3 regions of the Lysinibacillus sp. FSL M8-0134 genome follow, and region 3 is predicted to be linked to each of the others. Evidence: riboswitches for the same ligand, from Rfam matches in the RefSeq annotation. Region 3 holds a riboswitch; each other region holds the start of a gene.
The links. Region 3 has a riboswitch for S-adenosylmethionine ahead of MKY49_RS21230 (cyclase family protein). Riboswitches for the same ligand answer to the same signal wherever they lie in the genome.
Positions count from the first base shown of each region.

Region 1: another riboswitch for S-adenosylmethionine. It lies ahead of metA (homoserine O-acetyltransferase MetA); the one in region 3 lies ahead of MKY49_RS21230 (cyclase family protein).
Region 2: another riboswitch for S-adenosylmethionine. It lies ahead of MKY49_RS07885 (YezD family protein); the one in region 3 lies ahead of MKY49_RS21230 (cyclase family protein).

Region 1 covers NZ_JBBPAJ010000001.1:2,309,926-2,315,795, forward strand. Annotated here, with positions in the region: gene MKY49_RS11725 (spore germination protein) at 1-74, shown strand, start outside; gene MKY49_RS11730 (Ger(x)C family spore germination protein) at 104-1,303, shown strand; gene MKY49_RS11735 (hypothetical protein) at 1,308-1,541, shown strand; gene MKY49_RS11740 (GerAB/ArcD/ProY family transporter) at 1,571-2,719, shown strand; gene metA (homoserine O-acetyltransferase MetA) at 2,760-3,695, opposite strand; SAM riboswitch class I at 3,795-3,904, opposite strand; gene MKY49_RS11750 (nucleotide excision repair endonuclease) at 4,109-4,480, shown strand; gene MKY49_RS11755 (hypothetical protein) at 4,534-4,878, opposite strand; gene MKY49_RS11760 (TrmB family transcriptional regulator) at 4,939-5,721, opposite strand; gene MKY49_RS11765 (TSUP family transporter) at 5,849-5,870, shown strand, end outside.
Region 2 covers NZ_JBBPAJ010000001.1:1,600,580-1,606,449, reverse strand. Annotated here, with positions in the region: gene MKY49_RS07895 (VOC family protein) at 1-535, opposite strand, end outside; gene MKY49_RS07890 (flavin reductase family protein) at 693-1,178, shown strand; gene MKY49_RS07885 (YezD family protein) at 1,269-1,424, opposite strand; SAM riboswitch class I at 1,494-1,590, opposite strand; gene MKY49_RS07880 (DUF418 domain-containing protein) at 1,761-2,855, opposite strand; gene MKY49_RS07875 (TetR/AcrR family transcriptional regulator) at 2,848-3,441, opposite strand; gene MKY49_RS07870 (phosphopantothenoylcysteine decarboxylase domain-containing protein) at 3,547-4,221, opposite strand; gene MKY49_RS07865 (LysR family transcriptional regulator) at 4,290-5,174, opposite strand; gene MKY49_RS07860 (DMT family transporter) at 5,309-5,870, shown strand, end outside.
Region 3 covers NZ_JBBPAJ010000002.1:270,841-276,710, forward strand. Annotated here, with positions in the region: gene MKY49_RS21210 (aldo/keto reductase) at 1-556, shown strand, start outside; gene MKY49_RS21215 (winged helix-turn-helix transcriptional regulator) at 611-994, opposite strand; gene MKY49_RS21220 (MFS transporter) at 1,104-2,288, shown strand; gene MKY49_RS21225 (hypothetical protein) at 2,481-2,879, shown strand; SAM riboswitch class I at 2,974-3,081, shown strand; gene MKY49_RS21230 (cyclase family protein) at 3,165-3,902, shown strand; gene MKY49_RS21235 (DedA family protein) at 3,932-4,528, opposite strand; gene MKY49_RS21240 (Cof-type HAD-IIB family hydrolase) at 4,623-5,396, opposite strand; gene MKY49_RS21245 (DUF2225 domain-containing protein) at 5,732-5,870, shown strand, end outside.

The DNA.
Region 1 (5,870 bases), on a different contig from region 3:
TAACACGACCTCGTTTAGTTAACCAGAAAAACATTGTCAGAGGCCATCAATATAAAGATGTAAAAAAGAGGTAATCACTACTGAATAAATGAGGAAATTAAATATGGCGAAAATAAAAGTGATCGGCTTACTTTGCATCCTCACTTTATTATTAAGTGGTTGCTGGAGTAAGCGTGAATTAAATGAATTAGCCATTGTCGTTGCACTTGGAATAGATAAAATAGACGATGCATATGAGGTCACTGTGCAGATTGTCGATCCTAGTGAAGTGTCGATGAAACAAGCCTCCACACAACGCTCCCCTGTTATTAGCTATCATGCGAGGGGTGAGACTATCTTTGAGGCTATTCGCAAAATGACAACACTTGCAGCACGGAAACCCTATTTTGCTCATCTGCAAGTAGTCGTCTTAGGAGAAGAGCTCGCAAAAGAAGGAATCAGTGAATCACTTGATTTAATTTCGAGGGATCATGAATTTCGAAAAGATTTCGATGTCATTATGTCTTATGAGGCTGCAGCAAAGGATGTGTTAAATGTACTAACACCCATCGAAAAGGTGCCTGCTAATAAAATGTTAAATTCACTTGAGGTTTCTGAAAAGGCTTGGGGCTCCACAATCGCTATTAATATAGATGAATTAGTTAACACATTAAGTAGTAAGGATAAAGGAGCATTAATTTCTGCGATTGAAATTCACGGCGATAAAAAATTAGGCGTCGATCAAGCCAATGTTCAGCGCGTCAAAACACCCGTTTTATTACAATACGCAGGTCTAGCTGTCTTTAAAAAGGATAAATTCATCGGATTACTGACAGAGGAAGAAAGTAAAAGTGTTAGTTTTCTCAGTGACAAAATTAAAAGTACCATTGAAATCATCGCTTGTCCGAAGAAAGGTACTTTATCTACAGAAATCACACATTCCAAAACAAAAGTAAAAGGCTCCTTTCAACATGGAGAGCCAGCAATCGATGTTCAAATAGAAGTGGAGCAGAACGTGGGAGAAGTAGAATGTGATATCGACCTTTCAAAACCTAAATCTATTGATTATGTGAATCAAAAAACAGCTCAAGGTATCAAAGGGCGAATCGAAGAAGCATTAGAGAAAATACAACAACAATATGAAGTTGATGTTCTAGGATTTGGTGATACACTCCATCGGGCAGATGCAAAACAGTGGAAAAAAATCAAAAATGATTGGCCAACTATCTTTCCAGAATTGCCGATTCATGTTCATGTGAAGGTGAAAACGCAAGGTTTAGGTACAATGCAAAACTCATTACTAAACAAACCAAAGGAGGAGTAACGAAGTGGTTCTAGCCGTTGCGATCTTGATCATCTCGGTCATCGTAGGCATTATTTTTATTCCAAAACTAAAAAAACAACAGGATACAAAGGGCATTGTTGTGTTCTCCATTTTGTTACTTATTGGTACAGCTTTAAATATGGCAATTGCCCTTAAAATCCATATTCCGAGCCCATTAGATTTAATAACATTTATATTTACACCGATTAGAGATTATATTTTGTCATTAAGCAAATAGAGAGAATGACTAAAAAAGGAAGGGATTCGATGGAAAAGGAAATCATTAGCTCAAGACAGTTTACAATTATTACCCTCCTTTATTCAATCGGTACAGCTATTTTAATTATTCCCGCTAGCATCACAAGTGCCGCTAAGCAAGATTCGTGGATTGCTGCCAGCATTGGGGTCATCCTCAGTTTACTGGTTATTAAATTATTTATGACGCTAGCCAACCAAACACCTTCTCTTAATTTTATTGAGGCAAACGAAAAAATACTCGGTCCCTTTTTGGGGAAATTCACAGCCATTTGTTTCCTGATTCTAACCTTTCTTTCCGCTGGAGAATTACTCTATTTTATCGGGATATTCATGAAAACAGAAGTGATGCCGGAAACACCGACCATGGCGATTGCCTTGCTATTTATTATTATCATTATGTATGCTGCCTATTTAGGCATTGAAACTTTTGCGCGGTCTGCAGAAATCCTCTTTCCGTTATTTGTCTTTATTTTTATTTTTTTTGTTGTCTGTATTACCCCTCAGATTACGTTTGAAAATATTCAACCTGTACTCGAGGCAACAAAATCATCAATGTTTTATAGTATTATTCGTTTTATGAGTATTTTTTCCTTTCCATTAATTGTGTTATTAATGCTTTACCCTGCTGCGGTTAATGTACAGCAATCCGCGCAGAAAGGGTTTTATATTGGGACCATCTTAGGTGGATTTGTTTTAGTGACATTGATTGTGCTATCAATTCTTGTACTAGGTCCTGAAAATACGGCTTCTAGAACCTTTCCAAGCTATGCCTTAGCACAAAGAATATCGATAGGGAATTTTTTGCAGCGGATTGAGATTATAATGGCCTTTATGTGGATCTCATCCATTTATATTCGAACTTTTATGTATTTCTATACGACCGTTGTCGGCCTTGCCCAGATTTTAAAAATCAAGGATCATCGGCCTCTCATTATACCGATGGGACTAATTGTTATTGGGCTTTCTCAAATAGTTCACCCAAACATTGTCCATTCGAACAAATATAATAATGAAATTTGGCCAATCTTTTCTTTTTTCATCACCATTCTATTACCGATCCTTTTACTGATTGTGGCGATTATTCGCAATCGCAAAGCGAAAGCTGAAACGAGCGAAATGCCCAAAGCAGAAACAAGCAATGACAATCAAAAAGTCTAATTTCTTTTAAATTAGCAAGAAATTAGACTTTTTATTTGAATTAAATATGATACTCAATTTCGTCAACAAAATCCCATTCATATGGTGTTTCTTGGTATACATAGTAGTTCAACCAGTTCGAGAATAATAAATGGGTGTGGGCACGCCATGTATTAATAGGCTCTTTAGTTGGATCATCGTTTGGAAAGTAGTTTACGGGAACGGCGATATCAAGGCCCTTAGCCACATCACGACTGTATTCATCGGCTAGTGTTGTTGCATCATATTCCAGGTGACCTGTAATCATAATGTTTTTATTATCTTTTGATTGTACGATAAATACCCCTGCATCCTCCGAATAAGATAATAAGCGTAAGTCTGGATGATTGCGTACATCGTCAATTGACACAGACGTATGGCGAGAATGAGGAGCGGTAAATAAATCACTAAAGCCCCGCACTAAATCTACCGTTAAATCGGTAATGACATGGGAATAGACACCAGAACATTTAGCTGAAAGCTCTATCTTTCCAATTCCATAGTGGTGATACAAAGCAGCCTGTGCTCCCCAACAAATATGTAATACGGATGTCACATTCTCTTTGGACCAATCCATAATTTCTGAAATTTCTTGCCAATAGTTGACCTCTTCAAAAGCCAATTTTTCTACTGGCGCCCCTGTAATAATCATGCCATCATAGCGTCGATGACGAATTTGGTTGAATGTCGTATAAAATAGCTGTAAATGAGATTTACTAACATTTTTTGATTCATGTGTGGCAGTGTTTAAAAACGTAATATTGACCTGTAACGGTGTATTCCCTAATAACCGTAATAATTGGAGTTCTGTTTTTTCTTTTTCCGGCATTAAATTTAAAATTAATATATTTAACGGACGAATTTGCTGTGTTTTCGCACGATCCTCTTCCATCACGAAGATTTTTTCCTCACGTAAATGTTCTCCAGCTGGTAAATTTTTCGGAATATTAATTGGCATCTTGCGTTCCCCTCTCTGTTTTCGCTCTCTTTTTCTAAAAATTAAAAAATCCCCCTCATTCCATACGAGATAGAATGAGAAGGATTTTTTTCACGTCCACTCTTATCTCTCAAAGGAATATCCTTTGTTGGAATTAGCACCTTTCTAACACATGTTAGAGGTTGCTGAAGCGTCATAGGGCCATATCCCTCAGCTTCTCTTGATAAGATTATTTAATTACCTTGAATTGTAACATGAACTAGTTAGAATATCAATAATTCATAGAATATTTTGTGATTCGCTATGCATGTTCTTTGTCCATTTGAAGTACACTAAGCTTGCTGTTAGTGGCTTTTCGATATTTAAAATTTATGGTAAACATGCCGTATTTATGTTACCATATAGCTTTAGTAAGAGAGAGGAACGTGAATAGTTTGATTAAAATTGAATTTCCAAAACCAGATGTAGTTATCCGTCAACGCGAACAAGAAGTAAAACCAGGTGATGTGCCAATCACACCTTATTTTGGCTTTATTGATTTCCATAAAATCACACGTGATAAAGGCGGCATTTTCTTATTCTATAATGACAAGAATGAGCTATTATTCGTTGGGAAAGCTCGTAAAATCCGTCAACGTATTAAAAAGCACTTTGAGGATAATGTATCACCGATGAAAAACCACCGTGATGAAGTGTTCAAAATTGAAGTCTATGAAGTAGAAGATCCAATGGAACGTGAAATTTACGAAACATATGCCATTAATACTTTCCGCTCCAAATACAATGTTGATAAAGTCTTTTATTAAGACAAATTACAAAAAGCCGAAATCTCATCAAAGTGAGATTTCGGTTTCTTTTTTCACAGGATGGTCATACGATCGATGGGTGTGTTTTGCTTGTTGATGAAGACCTCAATAAGGTTCTGTTCAGGGCTTTTCGATATTTTAAAAACATATGGTTGGGCCTCTTTTCGTTGCTCGCTGCCTTCATTAAGATGAATGATAAGTCTATTTTCCCCTACTTCGATACTTGCTAGTACATTCCCCTTTGAATAATAGACGAGATAATACGTCGCGTCATCTTCATACAATAATTGAATATTGTCCTGAGAAACGATGTTTTTCTGCACATGTTCTGGGACGATAGGTAGTTCACGAATGCTGAGTGGAGTGGTAGGTGGCGTAGCATTACATGCTGCTAACATTAGTAGACACCCTAAACCTAGCAACACTAATTTATTCAGAATGCTCCCCTTTTCTCATCTTTATTCTAAGAAAAAACCTTTTCGCTCTTTCGCAATCCAATCCTCAAGCTCCTGATCATCGCGTTTTACTAGTCTATTGATAAGGACATCATGCCAAATATAATCCTCTAACAAATAGATATGGACAGGGTCATTAGTGATGAAGGCGGTTTCTTGCGCGGATGGCGAGTGACCATAAATCATTTCCTGACCATCTACCGATAAAATAAACCAATGTGGAGTAGACGTTTTTTTCGTATAGTGTGTGGCCCTATGGCGGTCAATAGTCGCTAAGTGTTCGTCTACATACAGTGTAATGCCATGCACAGGAATACGCTGTGACACTTCTTGAAGGTCTTGCCGTAGCGCATCGTACATATCTTCCCACATCGACAGAATCACTTTTTTCTTTGCATTTCTTAAAAGTGACTGACAGTAATTGAGGATGGACTCCTTACCCTTTAGCATCACGACTTTATGCTCCACTTCCTGAACATTTTCCTCTAGCTTTTCTAATTTCATACTTATCGACGAAAAATTTGTTTGCCAGCGCTGCTCCATTTGCTGTAAAAATACGGACACGGGCATGGCTGAATAGGTCGTTTGTTCTGCGGTCTCTTCTTTCAACACGATCCCTTTTTCTACAAGGATATTTAAAATATCATACACTCTTGCACGCGGTATGCCAGAATTTTTGCTGACCTGATAGGCACTAACATGACTTTGTTGAACGAGTGCCGTATAGGCTTTTGCTTCATATTCTGTAAAACCCATATCTTTCAACTGGGTGATTAATTCCTCCATGTAATCCCTCCATTATCTTTATTATAGGCTACTGTTGTGAAGATTTGCCAATAAAAAAGTTAGGGTTTACAGCAGTAAATAAATTAGTTACTATTTCAGTAGTAACTAATTTAGAAGAGGTGTAATCATGGTTTTTGATGTCGATGTAC
Region 2 (5,870 bases), on a different contig from region 3:
ACAATTGGATTGATTCCATTGTAATCGCTTGTTTTGTATCAATAGCACCGCTTGTCACTAATTGTGACAGACGTTCCTCATCTTCCTCTGCCCATTCAATTAAAAATGGAAAATCAATGAGAAGATCTGGTTTGCCAAAATGGAGAAGCTTCCACTTCACAATAGTGCCATCAGGTCTTGTTCGACTGCAAGCATCCGGCCCATATACATCATAACCTAATGCTCGTAAGCGTTGACCCTCTTCCTCAATTTTTTGGGTACGCAAGGCAATTCGTGAAAATCCTTGGCGCTCTTGATCACGTTTAAACGTATAATGTAAGGAATATGGGTATTGTGCTGCCTGCTCAAATAAATCACGATCATAGATAGCAATTTGTTCAATATAGCTTAAGCCAAAGTAGCTTAACGTATTATAAGTCCCCCACATCGTGTGCTGCCCACCATTCACTGTGTGGACATTTCGTTTATTGAAGAAAACCTTTATATTTTCTGGTGATTCCACTTGGTGAACCAGGTGATCAAAATATAAAGTCATGGCAATTCCCCTTTCTTTCCCCATTACCTTTACCTGTATGTTTAATTGGTTTAAAATTTACTCAAGAAAAGGAGTTACTAGTAGGATATGAAAAAAAAGTTCATTTTACCTACTTACTCCGTGAACTAATTTATATTAATAAAGAGGTGATATTTGAATGACAGATCAAGTAGCTGCTTTTAAATTGGCATTAGGTAATTACCCTACAGGCGTTACAGTTGTCACAACAAGTCATGAAACAAAACCTATAGGCTTAACCGTCAATTCCTTTGCATCTGTTTCAATCGACCCGCTCCTTATTTTGTGGTCACTCGATAAAAATTCTCAGCTTCATTCTTATTTTACGAATGCTTCTCATTTCGCGGTCAATATTTTAGCAAGCGACCAAGAACATTTATGTACACTATTTGCCAGTAAAATCCCTGATCGTTTTGCACAGGCACAGTGGTCCACTTCATCTTTAGGTCTACCGATTTTACATGATACAGCAGCTATTTTACAATGTAAAACGTTTCAGCAAATAGATGCTGGCGACCATACCATTTTTATTGGGCATGTGCAAGACATTACAAACGGGCAAAAAGAACCGTTACTATACCATCGCCGTCATATTGGGCAAATACCAAAAAGCTTTTATAGTTAATTTTTTAGACAAAAAAAGGGCCACTTGTAAGCAAAGGAAATCCTTCATGCTTATTGGTGGCCTTTTGACATCGTTCAACTGAAATCAATGTTATTTTTTCTGCGGAAATCTCTGTTTTTCAAGCCTATTAATTTGCACAATAACACCATCTTGGATCGTAATATGCACTTCACCAAATTCAAGATTTTGAATTGCCTTGGCAATTGCCTCTAATTTTTTATCATCTACCTTTACTGATTGAGCCATACGATACACCCCTTCTTTTTCATTCTTGTTGTACAAAAGAGGCCAACGCATCAAACTGATTGATAGCCCCTCCTATCTCTCAGATACCATCTGTTGGATTTGGCACCTAACTTTTCGGTTGCCGAGGCTTCGTTGGGCCAAGTCCCTCCACCTCTCTTGATAAGAGTACTGCGTTTCTTGACAATAATTCTATAATTCTACTATACGAATGTCAATATAAAATATTAGAAAACCTAGCTGAATACTTTGTAATATCAATCTTCTACATTTGTATGAGTCGATATAAATGTATTTTATGCCAAATCAGTAGTAAATAGATGACTACTCTCAAACTTTTTAATTGGACCATTTTCTCAAAATGAGTTCAAGTGGACCTCGTTGATGGATAGTCCTCCACCATATCGAAAAAAACACACAGCCTAAAAAATAACAACATGCATAGAGCATTGAAAAAACGACTGTTAGATTATTCGATAAATCGAAAACTTCTAACACAGTGATGCCAATAAAGACATGGCCAACATAGTGTGTTAAGGACAATTGACCCGTTTTAATGATTGCTTCTATTACTTTATTTTTGAAAGTTTCTACAAAATACATACAACCTACTATTATCACAATAGCCGAAGCCGAATTTGATAGAACATACATTATATTTGGTGGAATCGGTCCTGTATCAAATAAATACAACGCACTATCATGATCTAAGAAATATTTTGTCGAGAAGTGAATAATCACCTTTGAAAAAATTTCTATAATCACTCCTAACAAGATACCTACCGTAACTAATTTCTTTCTTAATGCCCTATTGGTTAAATCTAAGGTACCTACAATCATCCCAATGAGAAAAAAAGATATCCATGGAAAAACGGGATGGTAGCCATTAAACAGTAAATTTCTCATAAAACCTTCTACCGTCCAAAAATCTATATACTCTAATAAAATATATTTTGGATGCCACCCAACTAGATAATTGAATTGGATTTGTAGCCATTGGGAAACGATTATCACCGCACTAATTGTAAAAAGCATGGTTTTCTTTGAAGTTGCTATCAACAAAGCTGCAAGAAACATATAAACACCGTAATAATGTAAAATATCTCCCGTCCATCCGACCACATATAAAACCATCCCAACAACAAACAAAAAAAGAGCTCGCTTCCATAAAGTTAACTTACTTTGGCGAATAAGAATTGGGTCCTTTGCTTCCCTTGCTTTCCGCGTCATCAGCGCAGTCCCTATTCCTGCTAGAATGACAAATAGTGCAGAGGCGCGCCCCTCAAAAAGACTTTGCAATTGAATGAGCCATTGTGAACCATTGGCAGTTGAACCTGAAATAACGCCAAAGTTTACAATAAACATACCTAACATTGCTAATGCTCTTGCAAAATCTAAGCCCTCAATACGACGATGACCAAGTTGCTTATTCATCTTTTCCCCCTTGAATGACGCTATGTACTGCCTCCCTCCAAATAGCCTTATAGTTCAATTGACTACCAGTTAACATAAAATTGCCAATATTATCATAGAGCATGGCTAACATGTGGGCTTTCGCTTCTATGTTGGCATTTTCATCTAGCACCTCTAGTTGCACTGCGTATTGTAAAATATCATAAAATCTTGCTAAATAATCTGATTGAAGCTCTAATAACTGTTGCATGTAGTGGTCGTCGCGAGCGGCTAATAACAAATACTGACTAAATATTTTATTAAAATAAGGATCTTTGTCCTGTTCATCAATTGACTTATAGCCAATCTTCAGTAATTTCTCAATGAAATTGCTTGGAGATAGCTCCTTGTAATCAACAACGATATCATATTGAATTTCTTTATAAAGTTCCTCAAACAAAAAAGAAATTAATTGATCCTTTGATTGAAAATAGTAATAAATAGCTGGTTTTGATATGCCGACCTCTGCTGCAATCATAGCTAAGCTCGTTTTCTCAAATCCTTTTTCTGCAAACATCACATAGGCAACTTCTAAAATTTTTTGAAAGGTTTGTTCTCTATTTCCCATAAGGGCCTCCTTTTTTTACCGACCGTTAAGTAAATAATATACGAAGATCCAATTTTTCACAACAAAAAAACTGTGCAGAAGTAAACCCTCTCCACAGTTCTCCTTTTAATCCCCCTGTAAACAGTCCATTAGAGCTTGAGCTGTCTGTTGCTTACCCATCACCTTGATCGGCTGCCCTTCAGCAGGCACAATCCAATGAGGCTCGTCCCCACCATATAAAGATTGTGAGCTGTTAGCTACCATAAATTGTGCATTGGCTGTTTCCATGCGTAGTTTTGCACGAGCAAGCAAAAATTCCTCATCATTCGTCGCTTCCAGCTTAAAGCCTACTAACGTTACATTTGGTTGCCAGCCTTTGATTTGACCTAAAACTTTTGGTGCCTTTTTAAAATGAATAATCGGTGGTTCGTCAGAAGGCATTTTGCCCGCTTCCTCCATTAAATTCCCTGATTGATCATACACTTTGTCTATGACCCAATCGGAGCCAGCAGCAGCCATAATGACGATATCGACTTGTTGTTGTTGGACAGCATGACGAACTTTTTCTCCTAAATCCTCAATGCCTTCAAATTTAACCAATGTCATTTTATCTTCGTTTTCTGGGAGCTGGGCAAAGTAACCATGCATGTATATGACAGTCGCACCAGCAGCCAGTGCTGCCTCTGCTAAATAACAGCCCATTGTCCCCTTCGATAAATTCGTGTGCCCTCGTACACGATCCCATTTTTCAAGTGTTCCCCCACTTGTAATGAGTACGGTTTTGCCTAGTAATGTCCCCATACACTCACCTAGTTTCTAAAATATATACAAATACTATTTTAACGTAATGGTACGATTTGCTTCAATAGCTACGATGGAAGGGAGCTGTTTTGCTCTTTTAACCATGCACTTAATATTTCAGCAAATTTCTTTGTCACGGGTGAAGCATGGTGTTTCATGGCAATACCAATCGTTCGGTAGCCACCTTGCTTTAATGGAATCGCTTTCAATGTTGGCGGTAAATTTTGAATGACCAACTGGGGTAAAATACTAATCCCTAAATGGTGTGAAATCATAGATAGAATTCCTACTTCCTCAGAAAGCTCAAAGCGTATATTGGGCTTTACATGATATTGTTCTAACAGCACTTTTACATCATTTGTCCCTTTGTAAGAAGTCATGATAAAAGGCATATCCTCTAGGTCCACAATATCAATTTCTGTCTTATGAAATAATGGACTTTTATGAGAAACAATACATAATAAAGGGTCTTGCTGTAATTCCATAAATTGATACTGTTCCGACTTTTGCCCATTCAGGAATCCTGCCTCGACTTCACCACTTAGAAGCCATTGTTCAATTTCGTAATAATCCCCTTCACGTAACTCCACTTGTATCCCAGGAAATTGATGATCCATAATCTGAATAATTTCAGGCATCCAATTCGAAGAAATACTTGAAATAACACCAATACGTACCTTACCTCGTGTAACGCCGAGAATATGCGCTGCTTCCTGCTGCAATAACTCCTGTGCGTCCAAGACCTGTCGCATCGCCCTAAGCATTGTCTGTCCTTCACTTGTTAGTGTGACACCTACACGACTACGGTGAATAAGGGCAAAGCCAAATTCTTTTTCTAAACTCGATACGGCATGACTCACTGCAGACTGTGTTAACCCTAGTGCATCCGCTGCTTTTGTAAAACTTGCTACTTCTGCTACCTTTGTTAAAATCTCATATTTTACTAAGCTCATTCGCCATCCCTCTATGTACATGAAATTTTTTAATCCTATTCATTATAAACATTCGTTTTACTAATCACAATACAAGATATATAGTAATTTTTAGTATAAAAACTGTTTTAGTACACAGATGGTAGGTGAACATAATGAGTATCCAAGGAAAAGCAAATGTATTGATGGTTATTGTCACAATGTTTTGGGGACTATCTTATACCTTTATGGTCATGGGGCTTGAAACATTGGCAGTTTATAATGTGGTGGCATTACGTTGTATCATCGCATTCTTCGTAGCAGGACTTATTTTTTATAAACGGATGATCAAGGTAAATGGTAAAACATTAAAATATGCGGCTATTCAAGGATTTTTATTATTCATTGTGTTCGCGTTAAGTTTATTTGGTCTACAGTCTACCTCCGCTTCAAATGCTGGCTTTATTTTAAGCCTAACTGTTGTATTAGTGCCGATTTTCAGTAGTTTCATTGAAAAAAAATTACCATCGAGAGCGGTTAGCTTTGCCGTTATTTGCACGATGATTGGTATTACAGTATTAACAGCACATGGCTCGTTCACCTTTCAAAAGGGTGACCTATTAGTAGCAATTGCAGCATTATGTTATTCAATTTATTTACTTTTAAATAGCTCCTTTACACGAAATGTCGAATCGATTTCATATGGTATTTACCAACTAGGTTTCGCTGGACTTTATG
Region 3 (5,870 bases):
TGAAGAGAGCCTAAAAAAATTAGGATTAGATTATTTAGATCTTTATTTAATTCATTGGCCTGGTAAAGATAAATATGCTGAATCGTGGAAAGCACTTGAAGACCTATATGAACAAGGCAAGATCAAAGCAATCGGTGTATGTAACTTTACTGTGGCACACTTGGAAAACTTATTATCATTTGCTCGTATTAAACCTGTTTTGAACCAAGTGGAATTCCACCCACGCTTACAACAAGTGGAGCTTCGTTCATTCTGTGACAAGCACCAAATTCAACTTGAAGCATGGGCACCTTTAATGCAAGGTGGTCTTCTTGAAGATGAAACGATTTCAAAAATTGCAACAAAATACGGAAAATCAAATGCTCAAGTTATTTTACGCTGGGATGTACAAAATGGAGTGATTACAATTCCAAAATCAGTACGTAGAGAGCGTATGATGCAAAACGCTGATATCTTTGACTTTACTTTAACAGACGAAGAAATGGCATTAATCAATGAGATGAATCGTGAACAACGTGTTGGTCCAAATCCAGATGAATTTGACTTTGCTCTATAAGCATTAAAAAGAGGAAAGAGACTGTCTTGTATGTGACAGTCTCTTTCTCCCTCATTATGATGTTTGCTGCATAGCGATATCTTCATCGCGTTGTTTTAACAGAACATCTTCACCTTTATCCTTTAGTAATTCAACATGCTTTTCGCCCCAAGTGCAAAGCATATTCAAAATAGGCTCCATCCCTTGTCCATAGGAAGTCAATGAATATTCCACTTTAGGCGGTACTTGATTGAAGACCTTGCGATGGATTAAACCAGCTTGCTCTAACTCTCTTAATTGACTTGTAAGCATTTTTTGGGAAATGCCTGGAATCAATCGTCGAAATTCATTTGTTCGAATTTCACCATGGTGGTTCAAATGGCAAAGAATGACCGGTTTCCATTTACCACCAATAACTTCAAGCGTAGCTTCAACACCTATATTATAAATTTTTTGCATTGTAAACCCCCGTAATATTCAAAAGTAACTAAAAGTACTCTACACAACTTTTAGGCATGCATGAATATTACTACACATACTAAAAAAAATCAAAGGAGATATTAGTAAAATGTCACAATCAAAAAAGCCAAATGCAAAATTGACATTGCTAGCACTTGCAATCAGTGCATTTGGTATAGGGTCCACTGAATTTATCAGTGTTGGACTTTTACCATTAATTACAGATGATTTTGGTATATCTTTAAGCACTGCCGGTTTAACCGTTTCTATATACGCACTAGGTGTCACTGTTGGTGCTCCATTATTAACAGCCTTAACATCTCGTCTTAGTCGAAAAACAGTTTTATTGCTTGTTATGACCATTTTTATAGCGGGGAATTTAACTGCAGCTATCGCACCAATTTTTTCTATACTGATAATAGGTCGTATTATTTCAGCATTAGCTCATGGTGTGTTTATGTCGATCGCCTCTGTTATAGCAGCTGATGTAGTTGAACCAAATAAACGAGCAAGCGCGATTGCCTTTATGTTTACAGGCTTAACGCTAGCTACTGTGACCGGTGTTCCACTTGGTACATTTATTGGACAAGTAACAGACTGGCGTATGTCGTTCATTTTTATCGTCATTATAGGCATTATCGGTTTAATTAGTAATGCTTTACTAGTACCTAACCAATTATCAAAAGGTAATCCTATTTCTTTACGTGATATTGGCAAAGTATTAGGCAATATTCGCATGTTATTAATCCTTTTCATTACAGCTATTGGATATGGTGGGGCCTTTGTAGTCTATACGTATGTTTCACCTATTTTAGAGCAATATATGGGCTATTCCCCACATGCAGTAGTAATTATATTAGTTGTCTATGGTATTTGCGTTGCTATTGGTAATACATTAGGAGGCCATTTTGCTAACCAAAATCCGCTACGTTCCATCTTTATAATTTTTGTTGGACTTGCCTTAGCGTTACTTGGTATTGGCTTCACTCTTGAATCACCGATTATCGGTTTAGTCATGGTACTGACAATGGGATTATTTATGTTCATGAATGTCCCAGGATTACAGTTATATGCTGTTCTACTGTCTGAAAAATATGTGCCGTCAGCTATTTCTATGGCTTCAGCATTAAACATTTCTGCTTTTAACATTGGTATATTTTTAGGATCCTATATTGGAGGTTTTATTATTCGCCATCAATCATTAGCACATACGCCTCTTTATGGATTCCTAATGGTTATGCTAGCAGCGATTGTTACATTATTATGGTTGCTTTTCGATAATAAAAAACAATAATATTGTTAGTCCGTTTATCTAGCATTTACTTGATATTTTGGTAATTTAACATCGGTATATATACAATATTGATAAAAAGGAAGCTCCCTGTGGCTTCCTTTTTGTGTTATAAGTAAGACAAGAATGGAGTTACACCTAAATTCGCTTGAATACATAAGATAAGATATCAGCTATAGGATAGGAGGAATTCCATTGTATTACAATCCTTATCCGTATTTCGTTCATCCCTATCATTACTCAGCGCCACCAATTGCCAACCACCTTGCTGTAAGATCCTTTCCCCAACATCTTGCAATGCCGACCAACAATCCCTTTCCACCTGTTGATACACATAAATTAAAATCATCGGTTACACGGATAAAGGCAATTATGCAGCAAGCCCAATTACTGACGGATAAAATTGAAAGCTCCCAGCAATTTGCCCATGATTTAATGAATGCAGCACAACTTTCAAATAAAGCAGAAGTGGAGAAATTAATTTCATCCACAGGTATTACGATGAAATTCGAAACGAACTATACACCTGATAGTTTTAGAATACGTCTAATTGATAATGGCTGTTGTGGTGTCATATTGAATTTAAATTGGTGAAAAAAACCCTAACCTTGTATCCCTATTGAACTTGTAAACTATAGAAAACTATGATAAAGTGTTTGTATTATTATTTCTGAAAATTCTTATATTTTTCTTATCAAGAGAGACGGAGGGATTGGCCCGATGAAGTCTCAGCAACCAGCTCAACAGTATGGTGCTAATTCCAATTGGCCTAATTCCAAAGCCTTGAAGATGAGAAGATGAACTACCGTTGTTTATTCAGGAGTCCTCTTCTATAGGGGGCTCTTTTTTTACTACTATTTTAAGAAAGCAGGGAAAACGATGCCTAATGAATTATTACAAGCATTACAATTATTAAAATCTAAACAATGGGTCGATTTAACACATACATTCGGCCCTAACTCACCCCATTTTTTCATGTTCGAAGATGCAAAATTTGAAACATTATTCTCTCACGATGATGGGTTCTTTGCACAACAGTTCACTTTCCCTGGTCAATATGGTACGCATATCGACCCACCCATTCATTTTGTGCGAGACACACGGTACCTTGAAGAGCTCGATTTAAAAGAGCTTGTTCTTCCCCTTGTTGTCATTGATAAGTCCGAAGAAGCTGCTAGCAATCATGATTTTTCTTTAAGTGTTCAAGATATACTTGAGTTTGAAGCACAGCACGGAAAAATTGAGGCAGGTACCTTTGTAGCGCTACGTACCGATTGGAGTAAACGTTGGCCAGATAAGGAAGCATTCAGCAATAAAGATGCGGAAGGGTATAACCATATTCCAGGTTGGGGCTTAGAGGCTTTACAATTTTTACTGACGGAACGTAAAGTTAGTGCGATTGGTCACGAAACATTCGATACTGATTCAGCAGCTGATTTTCGTAAAAATGGCAAACTAGATGGTGAATACTTTGTGCTCGAACAAGACACTTATCAAATTGAGTTAATGACTAATTTAGACAAGCTACCTGCAACAGGTGCAATTATTTTTAATATTGTACCTAAACCAGAAAAAGCATCTGGATTCCCTGTTCGCTCCTTTGCTATTTTGCCATAACTTAAAAGTCGGTATAGAGATACCGACTTTTATTTTTGTACATTTCTTTTTTTGAATATAAAGTAAACGACGAACATTAATAGAACAAATAATAGGATGAGATACATACTATAATGGGATAAGTAGTAACCAACAAACCGCCATTTCTCTCCAAGCATTTTCCCTAACGTTATAAATGTGAATGTCCAGATAAATGCTCCTGTATAGGCAAAGAACGCAAACTTTTTATATGGATAATTATTAATAGCCGCAATATACGCTGTTATGTGGCGGACACCAGGGATAAAATAGCCTATTAACAATAAGATAGGTCCAATTTTGGCAAACATTTTTTTCGTAAAATCAATTTTTTGTTCAGTTATATGAATTTTTGGCCCATACTTTTGTAGTAATGGTAAGCCAAATCGATAACCAATATAGTAGCTTAAAGTAATACCTCCAACTGCGCCAATCATGGCACTTACTAATGCAGGGATATGTTCAAGGCTTTCCCTATAAACACTATAACCTACATATGTTAAGAAAACTTCATCAGGAAGTGGCAATCCAACTATACCTCCAATTAGGATTACGATAATGCCAAAATACCCGTAATGTTCAATTAGAGATTGCACGTGATGTGCCATAAACTATCCCACCTAAAAATTTTTTAACTATAAAATATACAGGTTTCATTATAATCAAACTGCGGAAAACAGAAGAAGCAACTTGAAGATTGTTTTAAATTATTTGAAGCTGACGCAAAGCAAAGTCAATACCGCCCTCGGTAGATTTCTTTGTAACAAAATCAGCAACGTTTTTCAAAGCTAAGCTGCCATTTCCCATAGCAATTCCTAATCCTACCAGCTCCAGCATATCCATATCATTATCCCCATCTCCAAAAGCAATGGCATTTTTAGAATCAATGTTAAAATAATCTAGTACTGCTTGAACAGCTATTGACTTGGAAACATCCTGCTGTAGTACATTCACAATATAAGGATGCCATCGCTGCCATAATATATTCGGAAATTGACTAACATATCTTTTTTCTCCCTGTTCATCTGTATATAGACACATGAGAAAAACTTCCTCATTCGTAATTTTTTCATTTATAACCGGAAAATCTCCCAAAGACAATGTTTCCTGCATAGCATGTAAAGCAGCTGGACTTTGTATGCTATTCATCGCTAGCTGCTCTGTAAAAAATGTTAAGCTATGCTGTTGTTCCATTGCAAAAGCCTCAACATTTTGGACAATCTCTTTAGCAATAGGCGTTTTATGTAGGACAAGATCATGATGTTTCACATATGCACCATTTGCCGTAATAAAGGTCTCTATCCCCAACTCTTCCAACTCACGGCACATGGATAAAGGTCTTCCTGTAGCTGCTACAAGGTGAATTCCCTTATTCTTTAATAAATCAATTGCCTGCTTTGTACTTTCTTCTACACAGCCATCCTCATAATTGATGAGTGTGCCGTCTACATCAAAAAACACTATTTTATAGTTCAACTTGAATCATCCTCCAAAACAATACTTTTGAACCACACAAAAAAATCCCTTTAACGATTACTAATAAAATATTTGTACGTATTTCGACAAACTTTCAACCATCTATATAACTTACATTAACAGCACCGATAAATACTATTAAAGGAACAGTTCTAGTGACAATTAATAAATAATGTAATGATTATTTTTATTTTAATAATTCTAAAGGAGTATACCAAAGAACACAGAATTGTTAAAATAAAAGATAATCATTTAAATATATTGAACGACACTTTTTAACGAATAGATAGAACAAAAGAAATAATTTTCTAAAGCAGGCAAAGGAGTTGATTCTTATGGCATTTAACATTTATTACTACGAAAGTAGTGTAGATTGCAAATTTTGCAAAAGGCATTTTACAACATATAAAGTACGCCCTAATCGATATAAAATCATCGAGGAACAAACAGATTTCATGCCTGTTTATGATGGCC